3 regions of the Streptomyces sp. NPDC093598 genome follow, and region 3 is predicted to be linked to each of the others. Evidence: riboswitches for the same ligand, from Rfam matches in the RefSeq annotation. Region 3 holds a riboswitch; each other region holds the start of a gene.
What was found. A riboswitch is a leader RNA that binds a small molecule or an ion and turns the genes downstream of it on or off. The one in region 3 is predicted to bind cobalamin.
Positions count from the first base shown of each region.

Region 1 (4,304 bases), on a different contig from region 3:
CACCCTGGCGCTGGGCTCCGCCCTGGCCCTCTTCATGTACCCGCACTCGATCACCGCGACGCTGTCCTCGAAGAGCCGTGAGGTGATCCGCCGCAACACCACGATCCTGCCGCTGTACTCCCTGATGCTGGGGCTGCTCGCGCTGCTCGGGTTCATGGCGATCGCGGCCGGCATCAAGGTGCAGAACGGGCAGCTGGCGATCCCGCAGCTGTTCGAGACGATGTTCCCGGACTGGTTCGCGGGTGTGGCGTTCGCGGCGATCGGCATCGGCGCGCTGGTGCCCGCGGCCATCATGTCCATCGCGGCCGCGAACCTCTTCACCCGCAACATCTACAAGGACTTCATCAAGCCGGACGCCACACCGGCGCAGGAGACCAAGGTCTCCAAGCTGGTCTCCCTGCTGGTGAAGGTGGGCGCCCTGGCCTTCGTCCTCACCATGGACAAGACGGTCGCCATCAACTTCCAGCTCCTGGGCGGCATCTGGATCCTCCAGACGTTCCCGGCCCTGGTCGGCGGCCTGTTCACCCGCTGGTTCCACCGCTGGGCCCTGCTCGCGGGCTGGGCGGTCGGCATGATCTACGGCACGGTCGCCGCGTACGGCGTCGCCTCCCCGACCCAGAAGCACTTCGGCGGCTCCGCGAAGGAGATCCCGGGCATCGGGGAGATCGGCTACATCGGCCTCACGGCGTTCGTCCTGAACGTGGTGGTGACGGTGGTCCTGACCTTCGTCCTGAGGGCCCTGAAGGCCCCCGACGGCATCGACGAGACCAAGCCGGAGGACTACACGGCGGACGCGGGCGACCCGGGAGTCCAGGTCGAACTCCCCCCTGCCACTGCCGGTTCCGCTCACTGACTTCAGAGGCGCGGGGAACTGCGCGATCAACCACAGACAACCCGCAGCGGGCCACCGTGAGAGTCCCTCACGGTGGCCCGCTGTCGCGTGCGACACAACATCTGGGGGTGTCACCGGAACCCGGCACAAGATGTATGCTCATGCTCGCTGTCGCCGCAGGGGAATCCGGTGCGAATCCGGAACTGTCCCGCAACGGTGTACCCATGCCCATATATACGCATGGGCGTCAGTCCGAGGACCTGCCGACAGCGCACCCGGCCACCCGGCCGGTGTGCCTGACGTCCGGGCCTCGTGGAATGGGCCGGTGGACGCGACGCCGCGTGCGCTCGTGTGCTGCCCCCTGCCCTCGACGAGGCCCCGTGCCGAGCGAGGGAGAGCCCCACGTGACCATCGCGCCAGCCGAACCGGTCTCAGCCGCCGAAGAAGAGCCTGACGCTCCCGGTGCCGCGTTGCTGCGGACCCTGACCGAGCTGACCGCCGACCTCCCCGACACCGAGGCCGGCCGGGTCGCCGCCGCCGCACTGCGCGGCCGGTCCGCGCAGGGGACCGAGACGGTGATCACAGCGGAGTTGCGGGAGCTGGCGACGGAGGCCGCGGCCGGTCTGATCTCCGAGGACCCCGCCTACTCCCGGCTGGCCGCCCGGCTGCTGACCATCTCCATCCGCGAAGAGGCCGCCTCACAGGGCGTCACGTCCTTCACCGAGTCCGTCGCGGTCGGCCACCGGGAGGGCCTCATCGCCGACCGCACCGCCGAGTTCGTGCGGCTCCACGCCGCCCGGCTCGACGCCCTGATCGACCCCGGCGCCGACGACCGCTTCGGCTACTTCGGCCTGCGCACACTGCACAGCCGCTACCTGCTCCGGCACCCGATCACCCGCAAGGTCGTCGAGACGCCCCAGCACTTCATGCTGCGCGTCGCCGCCGGTCTCGCCGAGGACGACACCCGCCGCTCCGTCGACGAAGTCGCCGCGCTCTACGGGCTCATGAGCCGCCTCGACTACCTCCCCTCCTCCCCCACCCTCTTCAACTCGGGCACCCGGCATCCGCAGATGTCGTCCTGCTACCTCCTCGACTCCCCCAAGGACGAGCTGGACTCCATCTACGACCGCTACCACCAGGTGGCCCGGCTGTCGAAGCACGCCGGTGGCATCGGACTCGCGTACTCCCGCATCCGCGCCCGCGGTTCCCTGATCCGCGGCACCAACGGCCACTCCAACGGCATCGTCCCGTTCCTGAAGACCCTCGACGCCTCGGTCGCGGCCGTGAACCAGGGCGGCCGCCGCAAGGGCGCCGCCGCGGTCTACCTGGAGACCTGGCACTCCGACATCGAGGAGTTCCTGGAGCTGCGCGACAACACCGGCGAGGACGCCCGGCGTACGCACAACCTGAACCTGGCGCACTGGGTGCCGGACGAGTTCATGCGGCGGGTGAACGCCGACGCGCAGTGGTCGCTGTTCTCCCCCGCGGACGTGCCCGAACTCGTCGACCTGTGGGGCGAGGAGTTCGACACCGCGTACCGGGCGGCCGAGGCGAAGGGCCTCGCGAAGAAGACCCTGCCCGCCCGCGAGCTGTACGGCCGCATGATGCGCACCCTCGCGCAGACCGGCAACGGCTGGATGACCTTCAAGGACGCCGCCAACCGCACCGCCAACCAGACGGCCGAGCCCGGTCACGTCGTCCACTCCTCCAACCTCTGCACGGAGATCCTGGAGGTCACCAGCGACGGGGAGACGGCGGTCTGCAACCTGGGCTCGGTCAACCTGGGTTCCTTTGTCGACACATCGACCGGGGACCTCGACTGGGAGCGACTGGACGAAACCGTCCGTACGGCCGTGACGTTCCTCGACCGGGTCGTGGACATCAACTTCTACCCGACCGAGCAGGCGGGCCGCTCCAACGCCCGCTGGCGCCCGGTCGGCCTCGGCGCCATGGGCCTCCAGGACGTCTTCTTCCAGCTGCGCCTGCCCTTCGACTCGCCCGAGGCCAAGGCCCTCTCCACCCGCATCGCCGAGCGGATCATGCTCGCCGCGTACGAGGCCTCCGCCGACCTCGCCGAGCGCAACGGACCGCTGCCGGCCTGGGAGAAGACCCGGACGGCCAGGGGCGTGCTGCACCCCGACCACTACGGCGTGGAGCCGGCCTGGCCGGAGCGCTGGGCGGCCCTGCGCGAGCGCATCGCCACCACCGGCATGCGCAACTCGCTGCTCCTCGCCATCGCCCCCACGGCCACCATCGCCTCCATCGCGGGCGTGTACGAGTGCATCGAGCCGCAGGTGTCCAACCTGTTCAAGCGCGAGACGCTGTCGGGCGAGTTCCTCCAGGTCAACTCCTACCTGGTGGACGAGCTGAAGCGGCTCGGCGTGTGGGACGCCCGCAGCCGGGAGGCCCTGCGCGAGGCCAACGGCTCGGTGCAGGACTTCGCCTGGATCCCCGAGGACGTCCGCGCCCTGTACCGCACGGCGTGGGAGATCCCGCAGCGCGGCCTGATCGACATGGCGGCGGCCAGGACCCCGTACCTGGACCAGTCCCAGTCCCTGAACCTGTTCCTGGAGACGCCGACCATCGGCAAGCTCTCCTCGATGTACGCCTACGCCTGGAAGTCCGGGCTGAAGACGACCTACTACCTGCGCTCGCGCCCGGCGACCCGCATCGCCCGCGCCGCCCGGGCCACCGTCCCCGTGCAGGCCACCCCGGATCCCGACGCGGTCGCCTGCTCCCTGGAAAACCCCGAGTCCTGCGAGGCCTGCCAGTAATGAGCACCCAGAACCTTCTCGACCCCGGCTTCGAGCTCACCCTGCGCCCCATGCGCTACCCGGACTTCTACGAGCGGTACCGGGACGCCATCAAGAACACCTGGACCGTGGAGGAGGTCGACCTCCACTCGGACGTCGCCGACCTCGCCAAGCTGTCACCGGCGGAGCAGCACCTGATCGGCCGGCTCGTCGCCTTCTTCGCCACGGGCGACTCGATCGTCGCCAACAACCTGGTGCTGACGCTGTACAAGCACATCAACTCTCCCGAGGCGCGGCTGTATCTGAGCCGTCAGCTCTTCGAGGAGGCCGTGCACGTCCAGTTCTATCTGACGCTGCTCGACACCTATCTGCCCGACCCGGAGGACCGCGCGGCGGCCTTCGCGGCCGTGGAGAACATCCCGTCCATCCGCGAGAAGGCCTCGTTCTGCTTCAAGTGGATGGACTCGGTGGACAACCTCGACCGGCTGGAGACGCAGGCCGACCGCCGCCGGTTCCTGCTCAACCTGATCTGCTTCGCCGCGTGCATCGAGGGCCTGTTCTTCTACGGCGCCTTCGCGTACGTCTACTGGTTCCGCAGCCGGGGCCTGCTGCACGGCCTGGCCACCGGCACCAACTGGGTGTTCCGCGACGAGACGATGCACATGTCCTTCGCCTTCGACGTGGTCGACACCGTCCGCAAGGAGGAGCCGGAGCTCTTC
Region 1 covers NZ_JBIWIV010000008.1:196,410-200,713, forward strand. Annotated here, with positions in the region: gene mctP (monocarboxylate uptake permease MctP) at 1-853, shown strand, start outside; cobalamin riboswitch at 958-1,115, shown strand; gene ACIRDU_RS24070 (ribonucleoside-diphosphate reductase subunit alpha) at 1,237-3,606, shown strand; gene ACIRDU_RS24075 (ribonucleotide-diphosphate reductase subunit beta) at 3,606-4,304, shown strand, end outside.
Region 1: it holds a riboswitch for cobalamin, as region 3 does, so the genes downstream of both, ACIRDU_RS24070 (ribonucleoside-diphosphate reductase subunit alpha) here and ACIRDU_RS10760 (energy-coupling factor ABC transporter permease) in region 3, are expected to answer to the same signal.

Region 2 (4,304 bases), on a different contig from region 3:
AGCAGCCGGACGACGGCGATGCCGGCCCCGTCCAGCAGGGCCGGAAGCTCCTCCCGGACGTCCACGCGGGTCGGGTTGCCGATCCGGTAGTCGGCACCGGAGGCGGCCCGGGCCGCCAGCAGGTCCGTGTCGGCGGTCGACAACAACAACACAGTGCTCATGCGGGCGCTCCCGGTGGAATGAAGGGCAGTCCTTGCGGCGCGCCGGACTCGATGAGCCGCCACAGCGCGTCGGTGTCCGCGTGCTGTTCGATCAGGTCGCCGAGCCGGTCGAGCTGCTCCTCGCGCAGCGCGGCGAACGAGGTGTCCGGCGCCGGCACGAAGCGGCGGCCCGCGGCGGCCGCCACCTCGCGCAGAAAGGCCCGCCGGAAGCCGTCCGACTCCAGTGAGCCGTGCCAGTGCGTGCCCCAGGTCTGGCCGACCCGGCAGCCGTCCAGGAACGGAACTCCTCCGGTGACGTCGGCGACCCCGTGGTGGATCTCGTAGCCCTCGACGCGTTCCCCGAGGGCCTCGCCCGCAGGCCGCGTGAGGGTCTTCTCGCGGGCGAACCGTACCCGCACGGGCAGGATCCCGAGCCCGTCGACGTGGCCCCGGCGGCTCTCGACGTCGTCCTCGATGTGCTCGCCGAGCATCTGGAAACCGCCGCAGATGCCGAGGACGGGCCGCTGCTCGGCGGCCCTGCGGGCCAGGGCGTCGGCGAGCCCCCGCTCGCGCAGCCACTCCAGCGCCCTGACCGTTCCCCGGGTGCCGGGCACGATGACGAGGTCGGCGTCGGACAGTTCCTCCGGCCGGTCCACGAACCGCACCACGACGCCCGGTTCGGCGGCCAGCGCGTCCACGTCGGTGAAGTTGGACATGAGCGGCACGGCACAGACCGCGACCCGCAGCACGTCCTCCCCGAGCGGCGGGGCCACGACGGACTCCCGCACCGCTCCCCGCAACGAGACCCGCAGACCGTCCTCCTCGTCGATCCCGAGACCGTGCCGGAACGGCAGCACACCGTACGTACGCCGCCCGGTGAGGTCGCGCAGCATGTCCAGGCCCGGCTCCAGCAGGGAGACGTCCCCGCGGAACTTGTTGACGAGGAACCCGGCGACGCAACGCTGGTCCTCGGGGGACAGCAGCGCCACCGTCCCGAAGAACGAGGCGAACACACCGCCCCGGTCGATGTCGCCGACGACGAGCACGGGCAGCCCGGCGTTCCGGGCGATCCCCATGTTCACGATGTCCGTCCGCCGCAGATTGATCTCGGCGGGAGAACCGGCCCCCTCGCAGATCACCGCGTCATACGTGCCCCGCAACTGCTCCAGACAGTCCAGCACCGTCCCGAGCAACTGCTGCTGCCGCCCGCCGTGGTAGCCGCGCGCACTCAGCTCCCCGACCGGTTTGCCGAGCAGCACGACCTGACTGCTCTGCTCGCCACCGGGCTTGAGCAGTACGGGGTTCATCAGCGCGGTCGGCTCGACCCGGCAGGCCTGCGCCTGCATGGCCTGCGCCCGCCCGATCTCGGCCCCCTCCTTGGTCACGAAGGAGTTCAGGGACATGTTCTGCGCCTTGAAGGGCGCGACCTTGACGCCCTGCCGCACCAGCCACCGGCAGATCCCGGCGGTCACGACGCTCTTGCCGGCGTCGGAGGTGGTACCGGCGACGAGAAGACCACCGCTCATGTCATTTCCCCCTCTTCAACGACCGCGCACTCCGCAGCAACCGCGCACCGGCGCACACCCCGAGCGAGAGCCAGGTGACGCGCCGCGACAGCCGCACGGCCCGTTCGACGTCGCGCGTGCCGACGGCACGCCCTTGCGTGTTCAGCACGGGCCGGTGCTCCACCCGCCCGCCGTACGAGAGCGTCCCGCCCAGCCGCACCCCGAGCGCCCCCGCGAACGAGGCCTCCACGGGCCCGGCGTTGGGACTCGGATGCTTCGCCGCATCGGCCCGCCAGGCCCGCACGGCCCCCCGCGGATCCGGCCCGGCCAGGGCCGCGAGGACCGCGGTCAGCCGCGCTCCCGGCCACCCCGCGAGGTCGTCCAGCCGCGCGGAGGCCCACCCGTACCGGAGGTACCGGGCCGACGTGTGCCCGACCATGGCGTCCAGGGTGTTGACGGCCCGGAACCCGAGCAGCCCCGGCACCCCGCCGACGGCCCCCCACACCAGCGCCCCCACCACCGCGTCGGAGGTGTTCTCGGCGACGGACTCGACCACGGCCCGGGCGATCCCGTCGGCGTCGAGGGCCTGCGGGTCCCGCCCGCACAGATGCGGCAGCCGGGCCCGGGCCGCCTCGACGTCCCCGGCCTCCAGGGCACGCCCGATGGCCTGCGCCTCCCGGGCGAGCGAAGTCCCCCCGACGACCGCCCAGGTGGCGGCGCCGGTCAGTGCGACGGAGGCGACGCCGGACGTCCGCACGGCACGCGCGGCGACGGACCCGAGGGCGACGGCCCCTCCGGCGCACACGGCGGTGTGCAGCGCGCCCCACCCGCGGTGGTCCCGCCACAACACCCGTTCCACGGCACCCGCGGCCCGTCCGAACGCGGCGACCGGATGCCCCCGGCGAGGATCACCGAGCAGCAGGTCACCGATCAGACCGGCGGCGGCGCCGTACGCGAAGACGCGACCGGCACCCATGGGCTCAGCCGGCCAGGAGGGCGGGCAGGGGTGGGGAGTTGAACCTCGATCGGCAGCCGCGCATGGCGATGTGTGTCCTCACTCAGGGTGTCCACGCCCTGGTTCGACGAGACCGGCGGTGAGAGTTCCTGGCTCCCGGGGATTTGCTACCCCGGTGACAGTGGCGGGACCGCGCCGGACTTGCACCGGCTTCCTCTCCTGCCGCCGTACTGGCCCCGGCAGTCCACCACGGCCGGGAACCGCCGTCAACTTGCCGTTGACCTGCGAGGGGAGAGTGTGGAGAACCCCACACCGCTCCCTGTGCACACACGACGGCCGGGCGGCGCGGGAGAAGAAGTCCCGCGCCGCCCGGCCGACACGACGTGCAGTCAGGCCCTCAGGCCACGATCAGATAGATCCCGTAGCCCACAGCCGCCGCACACGCCGCGAAACACGCGTACGCTCCCGTGACCGCGAGCCCGGCGGACCCGCCCTGAGCCACCGCACGCTCGCGGCGCGACAGGCCGGTGATGCCGAGGGTGAACAGGCCGACGAGGGCCACGGTGACCACGAGGCTGACGCCGAAGACGGAGCCGAGGGCCGCCCAGTCGATCTTCATATCGGAGACTCTTCCTTGTAACCGGTGGGCGGGGTCAGACCGAGGTGGTCGTGGTCGGCGTCCGTTCGGCGGTGGCCTGCGCCGGGAACGCGGGAACCGGCTCCTCCGACGCCGTGCCACCCACCGGCGGCGGCGTCACCGCGGCCATCGCCGTGGTCACCACGCCCGCGGGCTCCGCGTCGTCGGTGTCGTTGACGTTGGTGTGGTCGACGATCTCTCGCCGCGAGAGCTTCCAGATCGCCGCGCTGGAGGCGATGAGGAAGACGGCCACCACGGCCGTGCCCCAGTCGCCGAAGCCGGTGACGTACTCGGCGAGCGCGCCCACCAGAGCGGCCGCCGGCAGCGTCAGGCCCCACGCGACGAACATCCGCGTCGCGGTGGACCAGCGCACCACGCCGCCCTTGCGGCCGAGCCCCGCGCCCATCACCGAGCCGGACACGGAGTGCGTCGTGGAGAGGGAGAAGCCGAGGTGCGAGGAGGCAAGGATGACCGTGGCCGCGGAGGTCTGGGCGGCGAAGCCCTGCTGCGGCTGGAGGTCGGTCAGTCCCTTGCCCATGGTGCGGATGATGCGCCAGCCACCCAGGTACGTGCCGAGCGCGATGGCGAGACCCGCCGACAGGATGACCCACATGGGCGGGTCGGAGTCGGGCGCGACGGCGCCGCCGGCGACCAGGGCGAGGGTGATGACGCCCATCGTCTTCTGGGCGTCGTTGGTGCCGTGGGCCAGGGAGACCAGGCCGGCGGAGGCGATCTGGCCGGCCCGGTAGCCCTTCTTGGACGCCTCTCCGTCGGCCTTCCTGCCGAGGGAGTACGTCAGCCGGGTGGCGAGCAGCGCCGCGATGCCCGCGACCAGCGGGGCGGCGATCGCCGGGATCAGCACCTTGGTGACCAGCACGTCGCCGTGCACCGCGCCGACGCCCGCCGAGGCGATCGTGGCGCCGATGAGACCGCCCATGAGGGCGTGCGAGGAGCTGGACGGCAGGCCGACCAGCCAGGTCAGCAGGTTCCAGAGGATCGCGCCGACCAGGGCGGCGAAGATGACCTCGGGCCGGATGCCGGCCTCGTCGACGAGGCCCTTGGAGATC
Region 2 covers NZ_JBIWIV010000001.1:53,797-58,100, reverse strand. Annotated here, with positions in the region: gene cobN (cobaltochelatase subunit CobN) at 1-161, opposite strand, end outside; gene ACIRDU_RS00295 (cobyric acid synthase) at 158-1,666, opposite strand; gene ACIRDU_RS00290 (cobalamin biosynthesis protein) at 1,668-2,621, opposite strand; cobalamin riboswitch at 2,721-2,880, opposite strand; gene ACIRDU_RS00285 (hypothetical protein) at 2,998-3,219, opposite strand; gene ACIRDU_RS00280 (anion permease) at 3,254-4,304, opposite strand, start outside.
Region 2: it holds a riboswitch for cobalamin, as region 3 does, so the genes downstream of both, ACIRDU_RS00290 (cobalamin biosynthesis protein) here and ACIRDU_RS10760 (energy-coupling factor ABC transporter permease) in region 3, are expected to answer to the same signal.

Region 3 (4,304 bases):
CCAGGCCGAGGTTCAGCGGCCCGAACGACACGTCCTGCTCGACGGACGCCGCGAACAGCTGGTCGTCCGGGTCCTGCACCACCAGCTGCACGGTCGTCCGCAGCCGGGTCAGGCCCTTGCGGTCGTACGACACCGGCTGTCCCTCGACCGTCAGCCGGCCCTCGTGGGGCCGCAGGCCGCCGGAGAGCAGCCGCATCAGCGTGGTCTTGCCGCTGCCGTTGCGGCCGAGCAGCGCGAGCGCGCGCCCCTCGCGGATCTCGAAGTCGAGGCCGCTGAGCACGGCCGGACCGTCCTCGTAGCCGAAGGACACGCCCCGCAGGGCGACGAGGGCGGGCTCGCTCATGTCAGCGGCCTTTCCAGTACGAAGGTGAGGACGGCCAGCACCGCGAGCAGCGCGCAACTGGCCGCCGTGAAGCGGACGGAGACCCGGGCCTCGGGCACCAGGACGCGCAGCGTGCCGTCGTAGCCGCGCCCGGCGAGCCCGGCCTGGAGACGGGTGGCCCGGTCGAAGGCCCGGACGAACGCGGTGGCGCCGAGCCCGGCCAGGGAACGCCACTCCGCGGCCCGGCTGGTGTGCCCGAGCCGGGCCGCCTGGGCCTCCCGGATGCGGCGCACGGCGTCCAGCAGCAGGAAGCTCATCCGGTACGTCACCAGCGCGACGTCGACGACCGGCGTGGGAATCCCGGCCCGGACCAGGCGCGGCAGCAGGTCCGACATGGGTGTGGTGAAGGCGAACAGCAGCACGCCCAGGGAGGCCGCCGAGGTGCGCAGCAGCAACTCCCCGGCCCGGACCGGCCCGTCGGCGGCGAGGGAGACGAAGCCGCCCGGACCGCCCACCTGGACGAGCAGGGTGACGGCGCCGGTCACGCAGAAGCCCAGCGGCACCCGGTAGGCCCGCCACAGCCGCCGCCCGGGCACACCGGCCGGCCCCAACAGCACCACCAGGGCGGTCAGGAGCACCAGGGCCGCACCCGGCCAGGGCGGCAGGGAGATCGCGAGCACCGTGAGGCCGAGCCCGAGCACGGCCTTGTCCACGGGATGGCGGCGGCGCCAGCGACTGCTGTGCGCCGCCGCGTCGATCGGCAGCACCCGGGCTCAGTCCCGTTCCGCGGTGGACTTCCCGGCGGCGTCCGCGAGCGCGCTGCCGGCCTCCCGCTCCAGCGTCCGCTGCTCGCCCTGCCGGCGTCCCCGGCGCAGGCCGAAGTAGTAGGCGAGGACGCCGGCGCCGAGGGCCGCCTGGAGGGCGAACAGCGCCGACTCGATCTCGCCGGACGGCGGCTCGTACAGCGGAGAGAACCACGGCTCGTAGTCCGGCTTCAGCTCCGTGATCGCCGTCTCGGCCTCGGCGTCGGCGCCCGTGAACGGCTCCTTCTTGTGGTCGCCGAGGCCGAGCGCCAAGGGCAGCACGGCGAGCGCGGCCACGGCGAACAGCAGCAGCAGGTTGATCTTCGTGTTCCGGCTCATCGGGCCACCGCCTCGGTCTCGGTCCGTGCCTGCTTCTTGGCGAGGAGCACGCCCAGCCGGGTCAGTTCGCCCTTGCTGGACTGCACCAGCAGCCGCATCACGAGCACGGTCAGCAGGCCCTCGCTCACCGCGAGCGGGATCTGGGTGACGGCGAAGATGGAGCCGAACTTGCCGAGCGCGCCCAGGAATCCGCTGCCCGGGTCGGGGAACGCGAACGCCAGCTGCACGCTGGTGACGCAGTAGGTGGACAGGTCGGCGACGAACGCGCCGCAGAACACCGTGACCATCAGTGGCGCGTTGGAGCGCCGCAGCATTTTATAGACGGCGTATCCGGCCCAGGGGCCGACGATCGCCATCGAGAAGACGTTGGCGCCGAGCGTGGTCAGGCCGCCGTGCGCGAGCAGCAGCGCCTGGAAGAGCAGGGTGATGGTGCCCAGCACCGCCATGATGGGCGGCCGGAACAGGATGGCTCCGAGGCCCGTGCCGGTGGGGTGCGAGCAACTGCCCGTGACGGACGGCAGTTTCAGGGCGGACAGGACGAAGGTGAAGGCGCCGGACGCACCGAGGAGCAGGGTGCTCTCGGGGTGCTCGCGCACTTCACGGGTGAGCGACCGGACCCCGTGGACGACGAACGGCGCCGACGCGACGCCCCAGGCGACCGCGTGCGCCGGAGGAAGGAAACCCTCGGCTATGTGCATGGCTCAGCAGACCCTCTCCAGCACCTCGTGGATGGTTGACGCGCCTTGGCCGGTCTCCTGGCTGACGGGTACCACCGCCCGGACTCCGCCTTCCCGGGTCGCAAGGACCCAGTGGCTGCCCGTGAGGGCCGGAGCCGGACTTCCCGATTCACAGTGGCGAGGGCCGCACCGGCATCACACCGGATTTCCCGTTCACCAAGGCCTGGTGACAATAAGGCCGGGGTAAGGGCGATGACAAGCCACCCCAGGGGGCGCGCGAGGGGGCGCCCACTCGCACACCGGCGCATCCCTCGGCTGATCCACGCGCTGCTGGCAGGGCCCCGCCGTACGACGTCACGGCCGCGTCAGTCGTCGCCCCCGTCGTCTGCGCCGGCGTCACTCTCCCCGTCCTCCCCGGCCTGGCGCGGCTTCTGCGGCTTCGGCTGCCCCGGGCCGCCGTCACCCGCTTCCTGCGTCGGAGGCGTTGCGCCGGGCGCCGGAGCGGGAGGCGTCGGGGAAGCGGTCGGCGTGGGCGGAGTGACATCGGCCACGGTGCCGGTGGTCGGCGTGTCGGCTGCCCCCGGGCCGGCCGCCGGGCCGGTCCCGGGATCGGCCTCGGAATCGGAGGACGAAGACGACGCGGAGTCGGTGGACGGCGTGGCGGCGGGGCTGCTCGCGGACGGGGACGTGTCGGGCTCCGTGCCCTCCGTGGTCGTGTCGGGCGAGAACCAGCGCATGCCGATGAGCATCGCCGCGAGGAAGAGTGCCGCGGCGGCGGCCGTCGCGGCCAGTCTCGACCGGTTGCCGCGCCCGCGCGAGCGGCCCGAACGCCCCGCCTGGGCCGCCCGGGCCGCGGTGCGATGCCCCGTGGTCGCGGGCAGCGCGTACGTGGTCGGGTTGCCGGCCCCGGCGGCGGCGTACGGGCCCGGCCCGGCGGACGTCGCCGCGGACGTGGTCGTCGGCCGCAGCGGCGGCGAGACTTCCGGGAGCGGCTCGGGCAGGCCCCGCCAGGCACCCCCGGTGAACCACTCGGCGGCCTGCTGGGCGGTGGGCCGGTCCTCGGGCTGCTTGGCGAGCAGACCGAGGAGGTAGTTCTCGAACGCGGGCGGGAGTCCGGAGACACCGAGTTCGCGAGGCGGCACGGGGGCGGAGTCGAGATGCTGGTGGAGGAGGGCGACGGCGGTGTCGGCCTGGAACGGCGGGCGGCCGCTGAGGAGCTGGTAGAGCACGCAGCCCAGGGAGTACATGTCGGAGGCGGGCCCCGCGGGCTTGCCCAGGGCCCGCTCGGGCGCGAGGTAGAGGCCGGTGCCGACGATCTGGCCGGTGGCGGTGAGCGCGGCGCCCGGGTCGTCGAGGAACCGCGCGATGCCGAAGTCGCCGATCTTGAGCGTGCCGTGGGCGTCCAGCAGCAGGTTGGCGGGTTTGACGTCCCGGTGCACGATGCCCTGCGCGTGCGCGGCGGCGAGCCCCGCGGACGCCTGCGCGGCGAGCCGGGCCACCCGCTCGGCGGGCAGCGCGCCGGAGCCGGTCAGCACTCCGGCGAGACTGTCGCCCTCGACCAGCTCCATCACCAGGTACAGCCGGTTGTCGTACTCGCCGAAGTCCAGCACACCGACCACGTTGGGGTGGTTGAGACGCCCGGCGGTCTGCGCCTCCAGACGGAACCGGGACGTTGCCGTGGCGTCGGTGTCCTGGGGCAGCAGCAGCTTGACGGCCACCGCTCTGGCGAGCGTCTCGTCGTACGCGCGCCAGACCTCTCCCATTCCACCGCGCCCGATCTCAACATCCAGCCGGTAGCGGCCCGCTAGCAGCACTCGTCCTCGTCTCATGCGTGTGGGAAGGTCGTCGCCGCAGGCCGAACTCCCCGCTTCTGCACGGGGATTGGTGGGGGGTGCCGCAGCCGACCCAGGATACTGGCGCGGCATGACCACTGATCTCCACAGCGGTGTCCTCGGAGGGTGCGGTCTCGGAAATCCCGGAGCGAAGAGGTCGTCCGCCGGAGTGAAGCTCCCGCGCGCCCGGTCGCCGCAGGGCGCCGGCGCCGTTTCAGGCCGCCGAGCTCGCCCCCTCCTCACGGCGCGGCAGCAGAGCCACCGCCAGCGCGGGTACGGCCGCGAGGACCAGCCACGGCACGGCGGCAGGCAGGCCCAGGTCGAGCAGGGA
Region 3 covers NZ_JBIWIV010000002.1:1,043,141-1,047,444, forward strand. Annotated here, with positions in the region: gene ACIRDU_RS10745 (energy-coupling factor ABC transporter ATP-binding protein) at 1-343, opposite strand, end outside; gene cbiQ (cobalt ECF transporter T component CbiQ) at 340-1,089, opposite strand; gene ACIRDU_RS10755 (energy-coupling factor ABC transporter substrate-binding protein) at 1,096-1,464, opposite strand; gene ACIRDU_RS10760 (energy-coupling factor ABC transporter permease) at 1,461-2,162, opposite strand; cobalamin riboswitch at 2,192-2,377, opposite strand; gene ACIRDU_RS10765 (serine/threonine-protein kinase) at 2,507-3,970, opposite strand; gene ACIRDU_RS10770 (MDR family MFS transporter) at 4,188-4,304, opposite strand, start outside.